3 regions of the Pseudoalteromonas sp. KG3 genome follow, and region 3 is predicted to be linked to each of the others. Evidence: predicted binding sites of a transcription regulator. Region 3 holds the regulator's gene; each other region holds the start of a gene.

Region 1 (7,861 bases), 480 kb from region 3:
ATCAAGGCCGGCCATAATACGTAGCAACGTTGATTTACCAGAACCGTTTAAACCAAGGACACCAATTTTTGCGCCCGGGAAAAAATGCAAAGAAATATCTTTTAAGATAGTGCGTTTAGGTGGCACAACCTTAGATACTCGACTCATCGAGAATATAAACTTATCAGGTAAAACCATGAAAGGAGCCTTCAAATAATAATAAAAATTTCAATGTTGTATTGTAGTGGCTGACAGGTGAAACAGTCAACGAATCAACCAAATAACAATGTGCTAATTCGCGAGCAATACTCCTACACCGATTAAAGCAAGCAAGCCGCCTATTAACATTTTATTGGTAACGGGCTCGCGCTTTATAAACCAATGCTCATTACAATTAATGGCGCGGTTGCGAAAATCGTTTGTGCAATGGCTGGATCGGTATATTTAACTGCGCCAAGTTGAAGCCATAAACCAAGGAAAGTGCCTAAAAACACAGCCGCAAAAAACCATTGTTTGCCGCTAATTCCCCTCAGAGTTAGTGCTTGTTTAAATTCACAGCTTTTAAACACTGCAACAACTAAGGCCACAGTCATCGTACCTGCTGCTAATCTAATTAATGCCGCCCATAAGCTACTCATTTGTTCATTATTGAGTGCGCCTTCAGACATCACCATACCGAGCGCTTGGCAGATGGCAGCTACAAGGGCACATAAAACACCTTTGTGATAATGTTGCTGATCAACCTATGGCGATGTTTTTTCAGGCTTGATTGCTATTACTACGCCAATGGTGGTGAGTACAATACCGCACCATGAAAATGGCGATAAATAATGATTTAATAGCAGGATATTAAAAACCCCCACAAGGGCTGGAGCAAGGGACTCAATAATTAACGTGCGAGCAGGGCCAATATTTCGCAGCGCAGTAAAATAGGCGCTATCGCCAATTGCAATCACCCCACCAGCAATTAGCCAAAGCCAGCTTGTCAGATGATGTGGTAGTGCAGCGTCTTGAGTAATCGCAATGGTCGTTAACATCATGGCACTTGCTAACACGCTTTTACTGATGTTTAGCTGCATAGGCGTTAAGTGATGGCTAAAACCTTTATATAAAATGTTCGAAAGCGCCCAAACAATAGCTGCTAATATAGCAAAAAGTTCTCCTAAGCCTAGCCAATCAATCACGTTTACTATCTTAAAATAAAATCAACAGGCGCATTATGGCGAGCGGTTTTTAGAATGCAAAAGAATGGCTAAAATAAATTCATTTGGACATCTAAACATCTAGAGGTTGAAATTTCCAGCTATCCGTTCATAATTAGCCATTGGTTAAATATGCCTTGGAGATGAGTATGCCTATTACCGTTAAAGATGAATTGCCCGCAATTGCGAAGTTACGCCAAGAAAACGTATTCGTAATGCCAAAAAGCCGCGCTAAAACGCAAGAGATCCGTCCAATGCGGTTGGCGATTTTAAACTTAATGCCTAATAAGGTTGAAACCGAGGTGCAGTTTATTCGTTTGCTTGCTAATTCCCCCTTACAGGTAAATGTCGAGTTATTACGTTTAGACACTCATCGCAGCAGTAGTAACTCAGAGCAGCATTTAGACACTTTCTACCGTTATTTCTCTGAGGTGAAAGACAACAACTACGATGCATTACTCATTACCGGCGCACCATTGGCACATTTAGAATATGACGATGTAGCCTACTGGGATGAACTAAAGGTAATTTTAGATTGGGCAGAGCAGCATGTAACCTCAACATTATTTTCGTGTTGGGCGGCCCACGCGGGTTTATTCCACCACCATAATTTAAAGCGTGAATTAAAAGAAAATAAACTCTGCGGCGTATTTACCCACAAGTGTTATTTTGAACATGGCGCATTAACCCGTGGTTTTGACGACACCTTTGTAGTACCGCACTCGCGTTATGGCCATATTGATATTGAAAAAATTAACGCCTGTGATGACCTAGTAGTACTGGCAGGCTCAGAGCAAGTAGGTGCTTACTTAATAAAAAATAAATCCGGCAGCCAAGTGTATATTACCGGTCACCCCGAGTATGATGCAGACACCTTAAAAGGCGAGTATCAGCGCGATTTAGAAAAAGGCCCCGATGCGCCATTGCCTGAAAACTACTTTCCAGATAATAACCCAGATAACGAACCGTCGAAAACTTGGCAAAGTCATGCCTTTTTGCTTTTTTCGAACTGGTTAAATTATTATGTGTATCAAACCACACCGTATGATATTAATTTAGTTAGCCAAGCCGTAAGGACTAACAACTATGCCGAATAATTTAGAAAACAAACGTGTTGAGATAATTGACGCACTCAAACAGCGTATTTTAATCTTGGATGGCGCCATGGGTACTATGATCCAAGAGCATAAATTAGAAGAACAAGATTATCGTGGTGAGCGCTTTAAAGATTGGCATGTACTGATCAAAGGCAACAATGACTTACTAAGCTTAACGCAACCACAAATTATTGCCGATATTCATCGCGGCTTTTTAAATGCCGGTGCCGACATTATTGAAACCAATACCTTTAACTCGACCACCATTTCGATGGAAGATTATGACATGGCCAACATCAGTCGTGAGATTAACCTCGAGTCAGCTAAATTAGCACGCAGTATTTGTGATGAGTTCACGGCTAAAAACCCAGCAAAACCGCGTTATGTAGCGGGTGTATTAGGGCCTACTTCAAAAACCTGTTCGATTTCTCCGGATGTAAACGATCCTGGTTATCGTAATATTACTTTTGACAAGCTAGTTACCGCTTACGTTGAATCAACCCTTGCGTTAATGGAAGGTGGTGTTGATTTAATTTTGATTGAAACCATTTTTGATACCTTAAATGCTAAAGCTGCGTCATTCGCGGTTGAAGAAGCGTTTGAGCAAGCCGGTCGCAAGTTACCTGTGATGATTTCTGGCACCATTACCGATGCATCTGGGCGAACATTGTCAGGGCAAACCACCGAGGCGTTTTATAATTCGATTCGTCATATTAAGCCGATTTCAATTGGTTTAAATTGCGCGCTTGGTCCAGATCTACTGCGCCAATATGTTGAAGAGCTATCACGGGTTTGTGAAACCTTTGTATCAGTTCATCCCAATGCTGGTTTACCGAACGAGTTTGGTGAATATGACTTAGAAGCCCCTGAAATGGCAAAAGAAATTATCGATTGGGGTAAGTCAGGTTTTATCAATATTGTTGGCGGCTGTTGTGGTACTACGCCCGCGCACATCAGGGCATTTGCGAAAGGACTTGAAGGTGTTAAACCTCGTCCACTACCTGAGCTTGAAGTGCGTATGCGCTTATCGGGTCTTGAAGCGTGTAACTTAAATTAAGGTAGCCGAGATGACACAACAAATTGCAGTATTTACCAACGTCGGCGAACGTACCAATGTTACCGGCTCAGCCATGTTCAAGCGTTTGATCATGGAAGAAGATTACGAGACCGCCCTTAGCGTTGCTCGCGAACAAGTAGAAAACGGCGCGCAAGTGATTGATATCAACATGGATGAAGCCATGTTGGACTCAAAAGCCGCGATGGTTAAATTTTTAAATTTGATTGCTTCAGAACCTGATATTTCTAAAGTACCAATCATGGTCGATTCCTCTAAGTGGGAAGTTATCGAAGCGGGCTTAAAGTGCATTCAAGGCAAGGCAATTGTAAACTCAATCTCGCTAAAAGAAGGCGAAGAGCCATTTATTCGCCAAGCTAAAATTATTAAACGTTTTGGCGCCGCTGCAGTGGTTATGGCGTTTGATACCGACGGCCAAGCAGATACAGCCGATCGCAAGTTTGAAATTTGTGAGCGCAGTTACCGCATTTTGGTTGATGAAATAGGCTTTGCGCCAGAAGACATTATTTTTGATCCGAACATTTTCGCAGTTGCCACTGGCATAGAAGAGCACGATAACTACGCCGTTGAATTTATTGAAGGTACACGCCGTATTAAGCAAAACTTGCCACACTGTAAAGTGTCGGGCGGGGTGTCGAATGTATCGTTCTCGTTCCGTGGTAATAACCCTGTGCGAGAGGCCATTCACTCAGTATTTTTATATCATGCCATTCAAGCGGGCATGGATATGGGTATTGTTAATGCCGGGCAACTCGCTGTGTATGACGATATACCAGCAGAGCTTAGAAAAGCGGTTGAAGACGTTATTTTAAATACCGACCCAGGTGCAGGTGAACGCTTAGTTGAGTTGGCACCAAAATACTCTGGCATGGCACAAGCTGAGCGAGTTGAGGATTTAGAATGGCGTACTTGGCCAGTTGAAAAACGCTTAGAGCACGCGTTGGTTAAAGGCATTACCACCTTTATCGATGAAGACACCGAAGAGTGCCGCGCTGCTGCCGATAAACCTATTCATGTGATTGAAGGGCCGTTAATGGACGGCATGAATGTGGTAGGGGATTTATTTGGCGCGGGTAAAATGTTTTTACCGCAAGTGGTTAAATCAGCGCGAGTGATGAAGCGCGCAGTGGCCTACCTAGACCCTTACATTGAAGCTGAAAAAGAAGAAGGCGCCACCAACGGTAAGGTGGTAATGGCTACGGTTAAAGGCGACGTGCACGACATTGGTAAAAACATCGTGGGTGTTGTACTGCAATGTAATAACTATGAAGTTATCGACTTAGGCGTAATGGTGCCTGCCGATAAAATATTGCAAACCGCCATTGATGAAAAAGCCGATATTATTGGCTTATCAGGCCTTATTACGCCATCGCTTGATGAAATGGTGCATGTTGCCAAAGAAATGAAACGCCGTGGTTTTGAGTTGCCATTATTGATTGGTGGTGCGACAACCTCAAAAGCCCATACTGCTGTAAAAATTGAGCCGCAATATGACAAAGGCGTGGTGTATGTAAATAACGCCAGTCGCGCCGTGGGTGTGGTTTCTAACTTATTGTCGAAAGAGCATAAAACTGAATTTTTAGCAAAAACCAGCGCTGAATATGTGAAAGTACGCGAGCAGCAAGCACGCAAAAAGCCACGTTCAAAACCGGTTACTATTCAACGTGCCCGCGATAACGCCGCCAAGCTTGATTGGGATAATTACACCCCACCGGTGCCGAAAAAGCTGGGCGTGACAGAGTTTAAAAATGTCTCGATCAAGACGCTTCGTAAATACATAGACTGGACGCCATACTTTATGACTTGGTCAATCGCGGGTAAATACCCACGTATCATGACCGATGAAGTGGTTGGCGAGCAGGCGCAAAGCTTATTTAAAGACGCCAACGACATGTTAGACGATCTTGAAAAGTCAGGCAGTTTGCAACCGCTTGGCGTCATTGGTTTATTCCCTGCTAACCGCGTGGGTGACGATATTGAAATATATACAGACGAAACTCGCGCTGAACTATTAACCACGTCGTGTCACTTACGTCAGCAAACGGAAAAAACCGACTTTGCTAATTACTGCTTAGCTGATTACATCGCCCCGAAAGGTACACCTGATTACTTTGGTGCATTTGCGGTAACTGGTGGTCTTGAGGAAGATGACCTAGCCGATGCGTTCGATGCACAGCAAGATGACTATAATAAAATTATGGTTAAGGCCGTAGCTGATCGCTTAGCCGAAGCCTTTGCAGAGTACTTACACGAACAAGTGCGTAAAGAATATTGGGGTTATGCCCCCGATGAAAACCTCGCGAATGAAGATCTTATACGTGAAAACTACCAAGGTATTCGCCCAGCTCCAGGTTACCCAGCGTGTCCTGAGCACACTGAGAAAAAGAAAATCTGGCAGCTGCTTGATACAGAAAAACGTATAGGTATGCAGCTCACCAGCTCATATGCCATGTGGCCAGGCGCTGCGGTATCAGGCTGGTACTTCTCACACCCTGAAGCTAAATACTACGCCGTAGCTGCTATACAAAAGGATCAGGTAGAAGACTACGCTAAGCGTACCAACATGACACTAGCAGAAGCCGAAAGATGGTTATCGCCCAACTTGGGGTATGATCCGGAGTAAAAGATCAGCGGTCAGTTTTTAGCAGTCTGATCTGGCCCCGGTAAAGTAGACTCGGAGTTTCAATTCTGCGTACTATGGATGCTTACTAAGCTTTAGTGTTTTTTATTGTACCTATATTGAAATATATTGATATTCAGTATAATATTTGAACTTAATATCTAAAATTAAGGAAAGTTAGTGGAAAATCTCATGGAAATTAGATTAAGTATTAGTGGCTTTGGTATTGGCTTAGCTAATACCGGGTTTGGTGTCAATGCCGTTTCTGGTTGTTACGTTGAAATTCGTGAAAATTGAGGCGCTTCAACCAGAGTATATGGTGTTACAGATCATTTATCTCTAGGGTCAGATTCAAGTACTATATTAGTAGGGCATGTCTCTACCGAATGGATGAAAATAAAAGAAGGCAAGCCAAGAGAATTATTAAAACATACAAACCTAGTAGGCAAACTTTCAGATATAACAGTTTCAGGAACTACTATTGGCTCTAGTAACGCTGATGTTACTGTTAAGGTCGTGGATGATACGGGAACGCCGGTCACTGTAATTGATAAAATGGGGATTAAGGCTTCTGGTTTTCAGATATCCTCGACTAAAATAAGAGGAAAGCTTAAATCGCTCATAACAAAGCAACAATTAGAAGCAGTCAAAGGGAAATAAAATGAACCCTTTACCTTCTATAAAAAATGAAAGGGTCAGCTTGTGGAAACGGGTTCTGAATTCTGGGCTGTTATTTTTCCTTATAGTTTTGTTATTAGGGGTTTCAGTTATAGCATTCGACCGCGAGAGGTTTAGAGCTATTAGCGATGCAACATACGGTAATAGTGCTATTTTAATGCAATCTAACTTAATAGATATATTCGTTTCCCCTTGGTTTGCATATTTGTGCTTAGCTTTAATTCCAGTGGCTTTAATGAAAGAGCGATTATTGAAGAGTTATAACCCTAGGATTTACATAAATGCATTGGCTTCTCTTCTATTCGGAGCAATAACTTTTATATTTATAATTAATCTTTATAGATTGTAAAAAAGCATAAAATTTATGAGCTAATAATATTATGAATTTACTAATATAGTCATAAGCGAGCCTAATTTGGCTCGCTTTTTTGTGGTCAGGTTAGTAAAACAATTTTTAGTTTTTTATTCTCAGCTTATTTGATGTATTGATTTATCATGTTAAGTAAGATTTTGTTATCGTTAAATAATATAGAATGAGTTGTTATTGTTGCACAAGGAGGTTTTTTTATGAAAAAGTGGATAATTCCAATCTTGAATTCAAGTATTAAGTGCAATCATTATGCAGCCACCAGAACTTCTGATTGCCCCGTAAATAATTCATGAGGGGTTTTATACCCTCTTGTTTTTCTTGGCCGATGGTTGAGCTTATCAACTGCCGCCTGTATCTCTGCTTCACTTAGCGCCATAAAGTCAGTTCCCTTGGGGAAGAAGCGTCTAAGTAAGCCGTTGGTATTCTCATTTATGCCCCGCTCCCATGATGAATAGGGATGAGCGAAATACACATCAGCTTCTAATTTTTGTGCAACATGCTCATGGTGAGCAAACTCTTTTCCATTATCTAACGTCACGGTAATAACCTTACCTTTATATGGTGTCATACACGTGATCAGCGCATCGGCTGTTATTTTCGCATGCTTGCTTTCAATTCTGTGAACGACTGTATATAACGTTTTACGTTCAACCATTGTGACAAGCGCATTTTTACGCCCTTTACCTATCACTGTATCGCCCTCCCAATCACCAATCCTAGACTTTGAATCCACAATACTTGGGCGTTCATCAATGCTGACTCGATTAACTATCTGTCCACGTTTATCATAGCTTCCATAGCGTTTTTTATACTTTTTACATGCACGAGTGAGTGTCTTAT
Region 2 (7,861 bases), 370 kb from region 3:
AACGACTTCTTTTGCTTCTGTGCGAAGCTGTTGCCAAATTTCATGACGCATAGGACGGCCTTAAATTAATACTGGGTGTACTTTGTTTCAGTTTAACGGATTTCATCACGTATGTGTTAACACTGTAATTATTTGTTCTGGTTATTAGATATAACTTTCCTGCTTGATCCACAACTTTATTAAATAAATTTAACCCTTGGTTAGAAACTTTCTGTTCCTTAAAAGGTCATATAGTTATCGTATAGCTAGCACAAATAAGGAATGTAATGTGACAACGTGGCGCTGGCCTCTGATTATTTCATTACTGCTCCACGGGATAATTCTTTTAATCTTTACAACCATTAAAATACCAAAACTACAACAACAAAAAACAGCTCCAATTAAAGCATATATGATCACTGTCCCCTCTAACATTAAATCTTTACCTGTGGCTAAAAAGCCGCAGCAGCCTATCCCTAGCAAGCCAAAACAACAAATCGAAGCGACCTCCCCAAAAACGCAACCGAAAACATCAGCTACGAGCATAAGCCCCAGCGTTAAAATTAAACAGCAAAAGAAATCGCCGCCCACTACAACTGATGAACAAACTAACAACTACAAAAAGATAGATCTAAAACTAGGCTTGGAACATATACTTAAAGAACAACAAACTACATTACCGGCAACGCAATCTCAATCGAATACGTCCACTCAACCACAGCGCATTTCGGTGCCAAAGGCACACAAAGCAAACAGCATAGATCCATTAAAAATTGAAAAACAAAGTATGCAGCTTTCTATCTATCGCTACGGTGATAGATGCTTTAAGAAAGTATCTATGGGGGCTGGTGTTATACCAAAAAGTGATTTACCTGATAGCTATATACAAGCGATTGATTGTCCCAATACAAAAGTCACAGAGGCTTACGATCAAGCAATGGAGAAATGGCTAAATAAAAAGTGACTATCACTAAAAAAGTGCCTCAATAATTGAGGCACTTCAATTCAGCTTTTAATTACACTTATTGAAACACTTCATCTACTGCAAGTACTTCAATGTTTTTCGCAGGAATTGCTAGTTTGTAATCAGCAATCACTTTATCTTCTGCCACCAGCTCAGCTGGCTTTTCTGCGTTATACACCATAGGCGATGTTTGCTCAGACGCTAAGCGTTTTTGCATGTCTTTGCCATCACCGGTAATAAACACATACTGGATATCATCAGTTTGTAAATTAGCTTTAATCACACGATTGACATCAGCCAAGGTCAGCTTTTCAAGCTTAGTCGTAACATACTTCACAAACGAATCCGTGTTATAAAACTCGCTATCAAGTGCGTAACCTAGTTGACGGTTTTGACTGGCGACCATTTGTGGCACAAAGTTAATTAAGAAATTACGCGTTGCGTTAAAATCTTTTTCTGTCATGCCATTTTTGATCAGTTTATCAAGTTCAAATAAAGCGGTACGAGTTGCAAAATGTGCATCGTTGTTTGAACGCAGCGGGCGTAACCAAACTTGGAATATCTGCTCAGAACGACCAAGGTTAGCATCCGGCTTGGTTTGGAACATACCACGTGGGAAGTATTCGATATAAGCGTAATCGCCGTAGTTCATACCACGCGTTTGACGAATACGCTCATACAGGTATGCATTTGAACTGCGATGTTCGCCAAAGTATGAACGCACTAACCACAATGCCGTCCAGTCTTCACTGCTACGAATGGTATCAATCGGGAAGCCAAACGATACCGCGGTTGACTGTGCTGACTTTTCAACAATCGTTGCATGATGACCTTTTAGCGCTGGCGCATCAGGGATTGATAAACGACTTTGCTGACCTTTAGGTAATTCGCTTAAATCTGCAAACATGGTAGCTTTTAGTGATTCAGGCACTGCGCCAATTAAACCGACAGTTAATTTAGCTTGAGTAAACTCTTTTGCGTAAAACGCTTTCACATCATCCAATGTCAGGGCTTCTAGATCTGACAAATCACCATAATTGTAGCTTTCATACGGGTGACCTTGATAGAGCTTATGATAAAGCACTTCTTTACCTAACTCTTCATCGTTAGATGCTTTAAGGCCCGATTTAATACCGTCAATCAGCTCTTTCTTCAAACGCTTAAAGTCGTCTTCTCTAAAACCAGGGTTAAGTAACTGCTCACTAACTAATGCGTACCACTGCGGCGCATTGTCTTTATGTACTCGCCCTTGTAAAGAAATCATTTCTTTATCAATTTGATAACCAAAGCTGCCAGCCAGTGGATACAGTGCTTTTTTGATATCGTTATAGCTCTTAGATTCTGAGCCACCTTGAGCAAGCATTGCAGCAGTTAGCGCAGCCACGCCTTTTTGACCTTTAGGATCCGCCGCCGCACCTGTATGGAATAGCCAATTAATATCAATCAACGGTGAGCTGTTGGTTTTATCAAGCACTTTAAAGTGATGCTCTTGCACTGTCTGCTTACTAGCAACTAGGCTGTTTAAATCAACTTCTTGCTCAAAACCAGCAATTTTATCAAGCGCTGACATAGTTACAGTTGTTCGGCTACTATCGACAAAGTACTTATTAGCAATATCTTGAATATCTTGCGCACTGATGCTGTCGGCCGTTGCATATAATTGATTGACCACTTCTGGATCACGCTCAAAATGCATGTAGCTTGCAAGGGTTGAAGCTATTGCTTGAGAAGAATCTAAGCCATTAATAAAGCTGTATTTTAAGTTTGACTTTAAATCGGCTAATTTTTGGCTATCAACCAGCTCAGTGCGTGCTTTTGCATAAGTGTTATTGATGGCATCACGCGCTTTAGCTAAATCAGCTTCATTTTCAACTTTTACAAATACGTGTAGTAAGCCCGGATCTTTTGTATCTGGGTTGTAGCTAAACATTTGGCTAGCGATTTGTTTATCAACTACTAGCTCTTGATATAAGTCAGAGTTGCTTGAGAAATAAAGTTGTGACAATAAATCAAGTGCTGCACGGTCTTTTTGCTCTGGTTGCCACGCAGTTCCTTTGTATGAAACCAATAACCAATGTCCTGGTAGGCCTTCGTTTTGCTCATGGACATACTTGGCTGCTTGTTGCTTCGGCTCAGTTGGAATATCGGCAACATAGTCACCTTTTTGCCACTTACCCCAATACTTTTTAACCATTGCTATGGTTGCTTGCGGATCGACATCACCGACAATCACCAGCGATACATATTCAGGCTTATAGAACTTTTCAAAAAACTCTTTACCGTACGCCATTTGCTCAGGCATGGCTTCAATATCTTCAAAAAAGCCCATGGTGGTGTGTTTATAGGTATGTTTTTCAAATGCTTCATTACGCACAGCAGAGAGCAACTTACGCACTGGGCTGGCATTGTTTTTAAGGTATTCGCCTTTTACAGTAAGCGCTTCAGTGCGGAACTGCTCTTCTGAGTAAGTGAGGTTTTGAAAAATATCGGCTTCAATTTCAAGTACCTTATCAAGGTGCTGCTTTGAAAAGTTTAAGTGATAATTAGTGTAATCATTAGTGGTGTAAGCGCGGTTATCGACACCTGAATTTTTTAGAATGTCTGAATATACATCTTGCGGGAATTTTTCAGAGCCTTTAAACATCATGTGTTCAAAAAAGTGTGCAAAGCCAGTTTTGCCCGCTTCCACTTCATTACGAGAACCGACTGACACCGGAATTTGTAGTGATACCACATCAGGGTAATCAGTTTTAACCACCATAACGCGTAAACCGTTATCAAGCTCTTCTAATAAATAATTCTGTGAGAACACCCGATCATTGCTGCTGGCAACCGTTGACTGTTCAATCTCAACTTCTTTGACCATGTTAGAGCCGCTGTTACTCGCACAGCCGCCCAGCGCAAGCGTTACCGCAAGGCTGGTTGCTAATAATTTAAATTTCATTGTTATCCCTTGTTAGTTGAATATATTTCTTGTTTTTAGTCACCTGATTATGCAACAAAGCAAGGTAATATAAGACCCCTAGCACAATAAAATATGTAAACAGTTGTGTATAAACGCACTAGCAACACCAGTTCAATATGAATAAAATTCATGTTTATTGAAAAAAACTCACCAGAAAAATCTATCTAGACGTCTAAATGGCTGTTATATTGTTTGCTATAGAAACTAATTAGCTGGAATGAGGATTATGGCTTTATCACTACAACAGAAAATTGAAGATACCAATCAAGGTGTGTACTTAATTGGTACTACCCCGCCACGTATTGGTACTGATAAAGCGCAGCTTGAAACAATCGCTCAAAAGCTGTTGGACCGTTTACATGAAATTGAATACGATGGCGTAATTATTTACGACATTCAAGATGAAAGCAGCCGCACTGATAAGCCACGCCCTTTTCCGTTTAAAAAAACGGTTGATCCACGTGAATACAGCCACTTGTTACGTAGCTTATCGCACCTTGATGTGATCACGTATAAAAGTGTTGCACAGCGTGGCGAAGCGGAGTTTAAACAGTGGCTTGATGAGACTAAAAACGACTATGACTTAAAGAACTTAGTGCTAGTTGGCAGCCCATCATCAGCCGGTGATATAAAATTAAGCCTGCCCAATGCTTATAAAGTACTGGCAGAGCAAGCGGATGACTTCTTTTTAGGTGGAGTCACCATTGCCGAGCGCCATGCGAGTAAACGTAACGAGCATGAACGCCTACTTAAAAAAACCGCACAAGGGTGTCAATTTTTCATCTCACAAGCAGTTTACAACGCCCAAGCGACCATTGATTTGATCACCAGTTACGCACGCAGCTGTAAAGCACAGGGGATTAAACCAAACCGTATCATCTTAACGTTTACACCATGCGGCAGTGAAAAAACACTTGAGTTTATGCAGTGGCTTGGTATTTCAGTACCTGAGGCAACCAAATGGCGTATGTTAGATTCACAAAATCCACTTAGTGAATCAGTGCGTATTTGCCGCGAAAATTTAGACTCTATTCTAAAAAGTTGCGCCCATTTAGATGTTCCACTGGGGTTAAACATTGAAAGCTTAACTAACCGTAAAGAAGAAATTGATGCGTCAATAAACCTTTATCGTTTATTAAAAGCGACAATGGAATTGAATCTAGCTGAAAAGCAGATTGCTTAATAGAGTTAAACTTGAGCCTGTCCATCATTTTTAAGTGAACTAGTGTTCATGATTGTTGTTTTTTTAGGTAATTCCAAGTATTCTTGTATGCTAATTAGGTAATACTATTAAAAGGAATTTTAAATGCCGTTAAATCCACAGGTAAAAGCAGAAGTAATTAAAAACATTATAAAATATGAGAAGAAAATTAATCACTTTTATCTAGACTCTCAGGGCTATGTAACCACAGGCGTAGGTCATATGATAAAAAACAAACAAGCTGCAACCCTGCTCCCAATGAATAAAGTAGTTAACAATCAACCGGGTCCTCCTGCAACTCCTCTAGAAAAGCAAAAAGAATTTGAAACGATAGCTAAACAAAAAAGAAATTATAAAGCTGAATGGTATAAGCAATTTACTACACTCATAATTAAAGATGTAGAAATTACACGCCAACTAGACAAACATATGGATTCTTTTTACAGAGAGCTTTCTACTCTATATAAAAAGTCTAATGGTTATTATGATGATTTTGATAAATTAGACAAAAATATACAAGTCGCATTATTTGATATGATTTTTAACTTAGGTGCAGTAAAAATTGTCACGAAGTTTACTGAGTTTGATAAAGCAATCAAAACTGGAGATTGGATTAAAGCAGCTAAAGAAAGCTATCGTCCTCAACTCAGCGCAGAAAGAAATAACTACGTAAGAGCAAAGCTATCTGCGGCTAACAGCATAAAGGTAACGACACCGTGAAAAACTTATCATTAGTATTATCGATATTTATCTGTGTTAGCTGCTCAAAATTATCTGCTAATGAAATAAAACCTAAATTATTTACTAATTATTTTACAGGTTTAGAATCTGAAATTGTGATGGATTACCAGAGCATTAAATTAAATTATGATTTAACTTTACGTTCAGAGAAGAATGTACACTTTTCTACCTGTAAACAAGTAGAAGAAACCGCTTCTGATGATATAGCAGTGAGCGAATTTCATTTGTTACAGATGTTGAAAGCGAACTGTGCCGCATTAAAACAGTACTCCCAAGCTAAAAGTTCAAACGTCAGTTATTTACAGGAAATTCTTGATAAAAAGGATATTAGCAATCTTCCTGCTACAGCTTACCCTTATGTTAATAAACATGATAAAAGCCAAAGGAGAGGTAAAACACTAAGTGAATACCATAAAAAGTTTAATACATCATTGGACATTAGTGGAGCAATAAAGGTTGAGACAGAAACAGATCAGATGTTTTACTACGTTGTTGCCACAGGCGATTTCAATGCTGATAAAGTTCAAGACGCATTAATTCGTATTGACTGGCAGGTAATTGATGCATTTGGTAAAGGGTTTAAGCTTATTATGGTTACGAAAGAATCCGCAGATAAACCATATGAAATAACTACACTAAATTGAAGTAAGAACCTTTAGCTGCGATTTTAATTTAAAAATTTATCTTTTTAGAGGGCACTCTAGCTTAGTAAAGTTATATCGCGCTTTATTATTAATACTTTTGACTACTGAATTTAGCATATAAAACAATAAAGCTACGGCGCTCGTTTTAGCGCCGTGCTAGAGCTTTACTGACAGCTGATAGCTAAAAACTGAAAGCTTTTATTTACGTCGTCTATTGGGTGCTCTTTGTCCTGTAATACGTTTTTTATCCCGCTCTTTTCGCGATTTATTGTTATTTTTACGATTATCTTTTGGCTTTTTATTTGGATCGGGCTCATAGCCCGCTAACCACTGCGGCGTTAAACGGGTATCAAGCAGCACTTCAATTTCTTCAAGTAGCCATTGCTCATCTAAACTCACGAGTGACATAGCTAGCCCCTGCTCGCCAGCTCGGCCTGTACGACCTATTCGGTGAACGTAGTCTTCTGCTATATACGGCAACTCAAAGTTAATCACATATTTTAGTGAGACAATATCTAAACCACGGGCAGCAACATCGGTTGCCACTAATACGCGGGTGGTTCCCTCTTTAAAGTTTTGTAGCGCTCTGTCTCGGGCACCTTGTGATTTATCACCGTGGATTGACTCTGTTTTAAGCCCGTCTTTACACATTTCTTTAGCAAGCTTGTCGGCCATTTGCTTGGTACGGGTAAAAATCAGTACTTGGCGCCAGTTTTTCATGCCAATCATATGCGAAACAAGTTCACGTTTACGGTCTTCATCAACTGCGTAAATGATTTGCTCAACTTCAACAGCAGCTGAGTTACGCTTATCAACTTCAACTAACTTAGGGTCTTTCAGTAATTTTTTACTGAGTTCAAACACACTGTCATCAAACGTTGCTGAAAATAATAAGGTCTGCCGATCGCTTGGCACATGGCGTAAAATACGCTTAATTTCATCAATAAAGCCCATATCTAACATGCGGTCAGCTTCATCAAATACCAGTGAATCAACACTTGATAGTTTAATACTGCCTTTAATGATGTGATCAAGTAATCGCCCTGGCGTTGCTACGACAACTTGCGCGCCTTTCATTGCTTTTACTTGAGGTCCAATACTTGCGCCGCCATATGCCAATGCGCCTTTAATATCAGACCCTTGTGCGTATTTCTCAAAACTGGAAAATACTTGCTGAGCAAGCTCTCGGGTTGGCGTTAAAATTAATACCCGTGCAGTACCTTGCTCATCTTTTTTGTTACTGGTTAACAGTTTATGCAGTAAAGGAAGCACAAATGCCGCTGTTTTACCTGTGCCCGTTTGCGCACTGCCCATCACATCGTGACCGGCTAAAATTAATGGAATTGTTTGTAGTTGAATAGCCGTAG
Region 3 (7,861 bases):
CATCTCTTCCATACCAGGTGGTGCCATGATCTCAACGTTTGGTTGCGCTTGAGCTAAATCAATATCGATTTCTTTGTCATCCAATTGCCCTTCGCGTAATTTCTTACGGAATACTTGGCGTGTAGATGAGCCGTCATCGCGTTGGCTTTCACCAGATGAATCTTTTGCTGGTGGCAGTAGCGCGTCTAAAATACGCTCTTCTGCGGCTTCTTCAGCGCGATGTTTAAACTTTTTAGTTTGTTGCTCGCGGGTCATTTTGATTGAAACGTCAACCAAGTCGCGAATGATAGTTTCAACTTCTTTACCAACATAGCCTACTTCAGTGAATTTAGTGGCTTCCACTTTAATAAAAGGGGCGTTGGCAAGTTTAGCTAAGCGACGGGCTATTTCAGTTTTACCTACACCGGTTGGGCCGATCATCAAAATGTTTTTCGGCGTTACTTCAGTGCGCAGGTCTTCATTGAGTTGCATGCGGCGCCAGCGGTTACGAAGTGCAATGGCCACTGCTTTTTTTGCTTTAGCTTGGCCAATGATATGTTGGTCAAGTTCATGAACGATTTCTCTGGGAGTCATATCAGACATAGCAGTTCCTATTACAATTCTTCGATGGTTTGGAAGTTATTTGTGAATACACAAATGTTGCCTGCAATGGTGAGGCTTTTTTCGACGATTTCACGCGCGCTAAGATCGGTGTTTTCAAGCAAGGCGGTTGCTGCAGATTGCGCAAAGTTACCGCCACTACCGATGGCAATGAGGTCGTTTTCAGGTTGCACAACATCGCCGTTACCGGTGATGATCAAAGACGCGGTGGAGTCGGCAACAGCAAGTAGCGCTTCTAATTTGCGCAAGGCGCGATCGCTACGCCAATCTTTGGCCATCTCAACTGCGGCTTTGGTTAAATTGCCTTGGTGCATTTCAAGTTTGCTTTCAAAACGTTCGAATAGGGTGAAGGCATCAGCAGTACCGCCAGCAAAACCAGCGATCACTTTGCCATTATAAAGGCGTCGAACTTTACGGGCATTGCCCTTCATTACGGTGTTACCAAGTGAAACTTGGCCATCGCCACCAATGACGACTTTATCGCCGCGACGTACACTTACAATAGTGGTCATGTTATTCCTCATCATCGAGCCGCAGGGGCGACTCGTTAAAAACGATTGATGATGAGTTAATATGGGTTAATGGACTAAAATCAAGTCCAATTCCAAATTCCACAGCCAGTTATTTTACTGCGTTTGAGTTTATTTTTATCGCTTTCGGCTAAACGTTTGGTTTTGTAAGGGCCTAGACGTACTTTGTACCAAACACCATTGGTGCCCGTTGTTTCTCTAATTTCGGCAATTAATCCGGCAAATGCAATTTTTGCTTTGAGCGTTTCGGCTTGGCCATGAGTTCTGAACGAGCCACATTGCATGACATAGGGGCCTTTTTGTTCAATTTCTCTTACTTCAACCTGAATTTCATGTTCTTTGATTTCTTTAATAAATTCTGGTGGGCGCGGTTTTGCGAGTTGCTCTTTTACTTTTGCAGGCATTGGATTTGCTTGCTGTTCAACCAGTTTAGGATCGGCATTGGTCTTTACATACCATAAACCAAAGCTAAAACCCGCAACTAACAAAATGGCCACAAGCATCAATAACACCGGAAAGGGCTTTTTTGGTGGTGGCTGTTTTTTACGGTTATTTGGCTTTTTATTTATAAAATCGTGTTGTGCCATGGTTATGTGGACTTCTAACCTTAAATCATATCTATAGGATCTACATCTAAGCTCCATCGCACCTTTTGCGCTAATTTACTGGTACTTAAATAGTCGACCATTTGCGCGAGATATTGGTGTAATAGAGGGCGTTCGAGCGCTTGAATATGTAATTGAAAACGGTATTTCCCTGCAATTCGCTCGAGTGGTGCAGGGATCGGACCCAGCAATTGTATACCAGTTAGACTCTGAACTGGAACTAAATCCGTTAAAAAATCGACTACTTGCTTTATGTTGTGACCTTCAGCACGGATAATGGCCATATTAGTAATGGGTGGCAGTTGCGCGTCATCACGCTCTTGCAGCGCAAAACGGGCAAAATCTTGATAACCATTATTGACTAAATCCTGCAATAACGGATGTTCAGGGAAGTGTGTTTGTAATAACACCTGACCTGGCTCGCCACTGCGCCCCGCACGGCCAGCCACCTGAGTGACCAACTGTGCTAAATGCTCGGTGGCGCGAAAATCACAGGAATATAAGCCGCCATCCACGTCGAGTATCAGTACTAGGCTAACATCGGCAAAATGATGGCCTTTAGCCAGCATTTGCGTGCCAACTAAAATACGCGCACCACCTTGATTAATATCGTCTAAGGCTTTTTCTAAGCTGCCTTTACGGCGCGTTGAATCGCGGTCAATGCGGCTAATTGGGGTGTCAGGAAATTCACTGCTTAAAAACTCTTCTATTTGTTCAGTGCCTTTACCATTTGGGAATATTTGTGTACTGCCGCAATCTGGGCACTGGTGTGGCACCCGTTCTTGCTCGCCGCAATGATGGCAAATCATCTGGCCGATTGCTTTATGAAAAGTCGCACTGGTGCTGCAACGTTTGCATTCACTGAGCCAGCCGCATTCATGGCAAATCAAGGTCGGTGCAAAGCCACGACGATTTAAAAATACCATCACTTGCTTGCCACGCTTTAAATGCTGGCGAATCGTCGCTAGGCTGCCGTGGGCTATTCCCGCTTGATCGGGCTGACCTTTCATATCCAATAATTGAAATTTATTATCGGTGCTGGTTTGCGCGCGTTGCGTGAGGCTTAATAATTGATATTTGTTATTCAGCGCTTTATGTAAAGTCTCAAGAGCCGGAGTAGCTGAGCCTAAAATAAGCGGTATTTTATGCTGAAAAGCACGATAAGCGGCTAAGTCTCTGGCGTGGTAACGTAGCGTGTCTTGTTGTTTAAAAGAGCTGTCATGCTCTTCATCGACAATGATCATGCCGAGTTTTAAAAACGGTAAGAAGATACTTGAACGGGTGCCGATCACTATTGCGCAGCTAGCTTTTTCACAAAAGCGCCAGGTTTGCAGGCGTTCATTATCGGTCAACGCAGAATGCCACAGCATAATGGGGGTGTCTGGAAAACGCCGACGAAAGCGGTTAACGGTTTGCGGGGTAAGGCCTATTTCAGGCACTAGCACTAACGCTTGCTCGCCACGTGTTAAAACGTCTTCAAGGCACTGTAAATAGACTTCGGTTTTACCGCTGCCAGTCACCCCTTCAAGTAAAAAGCTATTAAACCCTTGTGCTTGATTTATGGTGCTACAGGCAACCGCTTGCTCTTTATTTAGCGTCGGTTTATTGCCCACGGTAGGCGCTTGTTGCTGCCATTGATTGTCGTGCTCGATGGTTTGGCTGATCAGTTCTTTAGTCAGCAAGCTGTCGATGGTTTTTTTACTAAACCCCAATGCTTTTAATTCTGTTAAAGACGATTTACCCGATTCGGCCAATTGCTTGAGCAAGTTTAATTGGCTGGTTGCTTTTAAAGACGGCAGCTTGGCGCCTTTGTCGGTCAGTGCCACCATATTGATACTGCTTTTATCTGGGCATAAACCTTGGCGCAGTGCACTTGGCAGGGCAATATGGATGGTTTCGCCTAATGGATAGCAGTAATACCGTGCGGTAAAGCGCAATAGTTCGATATGTTGCGGCGATAGAATTGGTTCATCGTCAATGACTTCAAATAGGTCTTTGAGCTTGTCGGCGGGCACGTCGCTGTGTGTTTTTAAAGCCAATACCACTGCAACTTTACGTTGATTGCCAAACGGTACCATGACACGAGCCCCCACTTGAGGCGGTGTTGATAAACCGCTAAGTTGCGTTGGGATGCGATAATCAAAGGTGCGCTGCAACGGAACTTTTATAGCAACTTCAACAAAACTCATAACAACCCAAACAATAACTAGCAAGGAAGTTAATGTACTAAAATTACAGCTAAAAACCTAGCAGCGAATCTTGGCTTTAACGTTTTTGTTTAATTTATTAGCAAAAACACTATTTAAAGCTTGTAGCAAGCGGGGTTGTTGCATAGAATACGCGTCCTAAATAATTTGTTTTAACGACGTATGGTGCCAGACTACGGGTTTGGAGAGCGATGCGGCCTTAACTAGAGGTTTCTATGAAAGAAGGTATTCACCCTAAGTACGAAGTAATTTCAGCATCATGTTCATGTGGAAATAAATTCGAAACTAGTTCTACACTGTGTAAAGACATTCACTTAGACGTATGTTCTGCGTGTCACCCGTTTTACACTGGTAAGCAAAAAGTTTTAGACACTGGTGGCCGTGTTGATCGCTTCAACAAGCGTTTCGGTTCACTTAGCAGCAAGTAATGCTTGTTGTTTTGTCGGAAAAAAGCACCTTAGGGTGCTTTTTTTTATGCCTGTAATTAAAAAAACTGCGTCCATCTTGCCCTTAATTCCTGCCCATTTAGCGTTATTTACTGCATTCATTATGTTGTGACTATTTCCCACTTTTATAACCAGTATAGCGAGCAAATAACAGACAAATAGTGATTTATTCTCTATATTGATTATCGTGTTAAAGCGCTAGATTAAATGCTTTTGTCGATAAAGTTAACCTTTATGCTGCTAAATGTTGCTAACGTCTCACTTATGTGAATATCTACTTTTGCTGATAGTTTTTGCTTTAAATATTCACTTAACAAGCATTTTTGGTTGGGTTTTTTGATGCTTTATGTGGTTTTTATCGCTTTTAATTACAGTTTTTTTGCAAAACTTGACGATAAAACGCATAAAATTAACGGATATAGCATATAACAGGATAGACCTGATATTGCTTGAATTTAATTATAATATAGGTATCGTTCCCTATAAGAACTGCTTACTCTCACTTTCAACTTAATTTACTTGCAGGATAAAATCGCGTTATGTCAGATTTTCGTGAACAAGCTTTACATTACCATTCGCATCCCGTTCCAGGAAAAATCAGTGTCGAGCTAACTAAGCCGGCTGAAACAGTCCAAGATCTCGCTTTAGCATATAGCCCTGGTGTTGCAGAACCTGTACGTGAAATCGCTGCTGATCCTGCTAATGCCTATAAATACACAGGTAAAGGCAATATGGTTGCGGTTATTACTAACGGTACCGCAATCTTAGGTTTAGGTAACTTAGGGCCATTGGCGTCAAAACCAGTAATGGAAGGTAAAGCTTTATTATTTAAACGCTTTGCAGGCCTAGATTCGATTGATATTGAAGTAAAACACAATACCACTGAAGACTTTATTAATACGGTGGCAAACATCGCAGATACGTTTGGTGGCATTAACTTAGAAGATATTAAAGCGCCAGAATGCTTTGAAATCGAAAAGGCATTGATCGAACGTTGTAGCATTCCGGTGTTCCACGACGATCAACACGGTACTGCGATTGTTACAGCCGCAGGCATGATCAATGCACTTGAAGTGCAAGGTAAAGATATTGAAGATGCCATTATCGTGTGCTTAGGTGCAGGCGCGGCTGCGGTTGCATGTATGGAATTGCTGATTAAGTGTGGTGCATTGCGTGAACATATTTATATGCTAGACCGTAAAGGTGTGATCCATACTCGTCGTGATGATTTAAACGAATATAAACAGTTATTTGCTAACAATACTGATAAACGTACTTTGCAAGATGTAATTGCTGATGCCGATGTTTTTGTGGGGGTATCTGGGCCAAACCTATTAGCAGCTGAAGATCTAAAACTGATGGCTGATAGACCCGTAGTATTTGCGTGTTCAAACCCAGATCCAGAAATATCACCTGAGCTTGCTCACGGTGCACGAAATGATTTAATTATGGCGACGGGTCGTTCTGATTATCCAAACCAAGTAAATAACGTATTGTGTTTCCCATTTATTTTCCGCGGTGCACTCGATGTACGCGCCAGCAAAATTAATGATGAAATGAAAATTGCGGCGGTTGATGCTATTCGTAGTATTGTTAAAGAGCCAGTCCCTGCTGAAGTGTTAAAAGCAGCGGGTGTAGATAAGCTTGAATTTGGCCCTGAGTATATTATTCCAAAACCGATGGATCCGCGTTTATTACCGCGTATCGCTAAAGCTGTCGCGCAGGCGGCTATAGATTCGGGTGTTGCGCAAATCGATATGCCTGAAAATTACATGGCGTAACTTATTTGCTGGTTAATAAAAAACCTCAGTAACGTAAGTCGCTGAGGTTTTTTTTGTAGCCAATCCCTGAAGTATATTTTTGTTTAATCTTCGTTGAGTACAGGTACTTCTAGACCCATCTCAAGCATGATTTTCTTCACTTCTTCAGGTACTTTCTCTGGATTATCTTTACGTAAGTCTTCATCGTTTGGCAATGGTTGGCCAGTAAATGCGTGTAAAAATGCTTCACAAAGTAGTTCGCTGTTTGTTGCATGGCGAAGATTGTTAATTTGACGGCGAGTACGCTCATCAGTTAAAACTTTTAATACATTTAACGGGATCGAAACGGTGATCTTTTTAACTTGTTCTGATTTTTTCCCGTGTTCTGCGTATGGGTGAATATATTCACCATTCCATTTAGCCATAGGATGTGTCGTTGCCTCAGGTTGTTAATTGTTTGCGCGACCTTTTGCTGCGCAAAGATGCCGAAATTCTATCGTTTTAAATAAGATAGTCAAATACTAGTTATTTAGCCATCTAGCGACTTAAATGTTTTTACTGCCATAGTTACAGCTAAAACAGCATAAATGCTTTGACTTCTTAAATCCGATCCTCTAACCTTTTAGACGTCTAAACATCCATTTAATTGTAGGTGACGTTATGAGTCAAAAGAACAAAGCAACTATTGCAGTGCGTAATGGCATTGATGCAGATAAACAGCATGGCGCCGTTGTGCCTCCCATTCATTTATCGACCACCTACTCATTTGCTGATTTTGATACCAAGCGCCAATATGATTATGGCCGCAGCGGTAACCCAAATCGAGATATCTTAGCCGAAACCCTTGCAAAACTTGAAGGCGGCGCCAAGGGTATAATCACTGCAACCGGCATGGCGGCAGTGCATTTAGCCACGCAACTACTTAATAGTGATGATACTTTAGTGATCCCACATGATTGCTATGGTGGCAGCTATCGTTTATTTACCTCGCTTGAAAAGCGCGGGTTATTAAAATTAGTGGTTTTAGATTTAACTAAAGCTGAAAACCATCAAAAAATTCTTGAGATCAAACCAAAGCTTATTTGGATTGAAACACCCAGTAACCCAATTTTACGCTTAACAGATATTAAAGCGATCACCACAATTGCCAAGCAGTGCGGTGCGTTAGTCGGCGCTGATAACACCTTTTTGTCACCGGCGTTACAAAATCCCATTGAATTTGGTGTTGATATTGTGGTGCATTCAACCACTAAATATATTAATGGTCATTCTGATGTAGTGGGTGGGGCTGTGATTGCCGCAACGCAACAGTTAGGTGATGAGCTTGCATGGTGGGCTAATAATATTGGTATTACCGGCGCACCGTTTGATAGCTATTTAACCTTACGGGGCCTACGTACGTTGAATGTCCGCCTGCGTCAGCATCAAGAAAATGCCTTTATCATTGCTCAGTATTTAGAAAGCTCGCCCTATGTGAGCCAAGTATATTACCCTGGCCTTGAGTCTCACCCGCAACATGAGTTGGCAAAACAACAACAACGAGGCTTTGGTGGTATGGTAAGCTTTGATATTAAAGGTGATGTTAACGATGCCGCGGCATTTTTAACTAGCCTTGAAGAATTCAGCTTAGCGGAATCATTAGGTGGCGTAGAGAGCTTAATTTGCCACCCAGCAACCATGACGCATGCTGGAATGGAAGCAACCGCGCGTTTA

The links. The regulator MetJ, encoded in region 3, represses methionine synthesis genes. The targets are predictions, from matches to a motif close to TAGACGTCTAGACGTCTA.
Region 1: the regulator MetJ is predicted to act here: its motif matches at 1,248-1,265, upstream of metA (homoserine O-succinyltransferase).
Region 2: the regulator MetJ is predicted to act here: its motif matches at 4,074-4,091, upstream of NDQ71_RS15840 (methylenetetrahydrofolate reductase).

The regions. Positions count from the first base shown of each region.
Region 1 covers NZ_CP098523.1:3,475,542-3,483,402, forward strand. The annotation lists gene ettA (energy-dependent translational throttle protein EttA) at 1-177, opposite strand, end outside; gene NDQ71_RS16320 (EamA family transporter) at 351-647, opposite strand; gene NDQ71_RS16325 (DMT family transporter) at 723-1,163, opposite strand; gene metA (homoserine O-succinyltransferase) at 1,331-2,278, shown strand; gene NDQ71_RS16335 (homocysteine S-methyltransferase family protein) at 2,268-3,335, shown strand; gene metH (methionine synthase) at 3,346-5,976, shown strand; gene NDQ71_RS16345 (hypothetical protein) at 6,364-6,633, shown strand; gene NDQ71_RS16350 (hypothetical protein) at 6,635-7,000, shown strand; gene NDQ71_RS16355 (IS30 family transposase) at 7,269-7,861, opposite strand, start outside.
Region 2 covers NZ_CP098523.1:3,366,312-3,374,172, reverse strand. The annotation lists gene cysE (serine O-acetyltransferase) at 1-51, opposite strand, end outside; gene NDQ71_RS15850 (hypothetical protein) at 269-943, shown strand; gene NDQ71_RS15845 (pitrilysin family protein) at 1,002-3,887, opposite strand; gene NDQ71_RS15840 (methylenetetrahydrofolate reductase) at 4,135-5,091, shown strand; gene NDQ71_RS15835 (hypothetical protein) at 5,215-5,829, shown strand; gene NDQ71_RS15830 (hypothetical protein) at 5,826-6,494, shown strand; gene NDQ71_RS15825 (DEAD/DEAH box helicase) at 6,693-7,861, opposite strand, start outside.
Region 3 covers NZ_CP098523.1:2,997,479-3,005,339, forward strand. The annotation lists gene hslU (HslU--HslV peptidase ATPase subunit) at 1-582, opposite strand, end outside; gene hslV (ATP-dependent protease subunit HslV) at 594-1,112, opposite strand; gene NDQ71_RS14195 (SPOR domain-containing protein) at 1,193-1,717, opposite strand; gene priA (primosomal protein N') at 1,738-3,924, opposite strand; gene rpmE (50S ribosomal protein L31) at 4,158-4,370, shown strand; gene NDQ71_RS14210 (malic enzyme-like NAD(P)-binding protein) at 4,928-6,169, shown strand; gene metJ (met regulon transcriptional regulator MetJ) at 6,253-6,573, opposite strand; gene metB (cystathionine gamma-synthase) at 6,809-7,861, shown strand, end outside.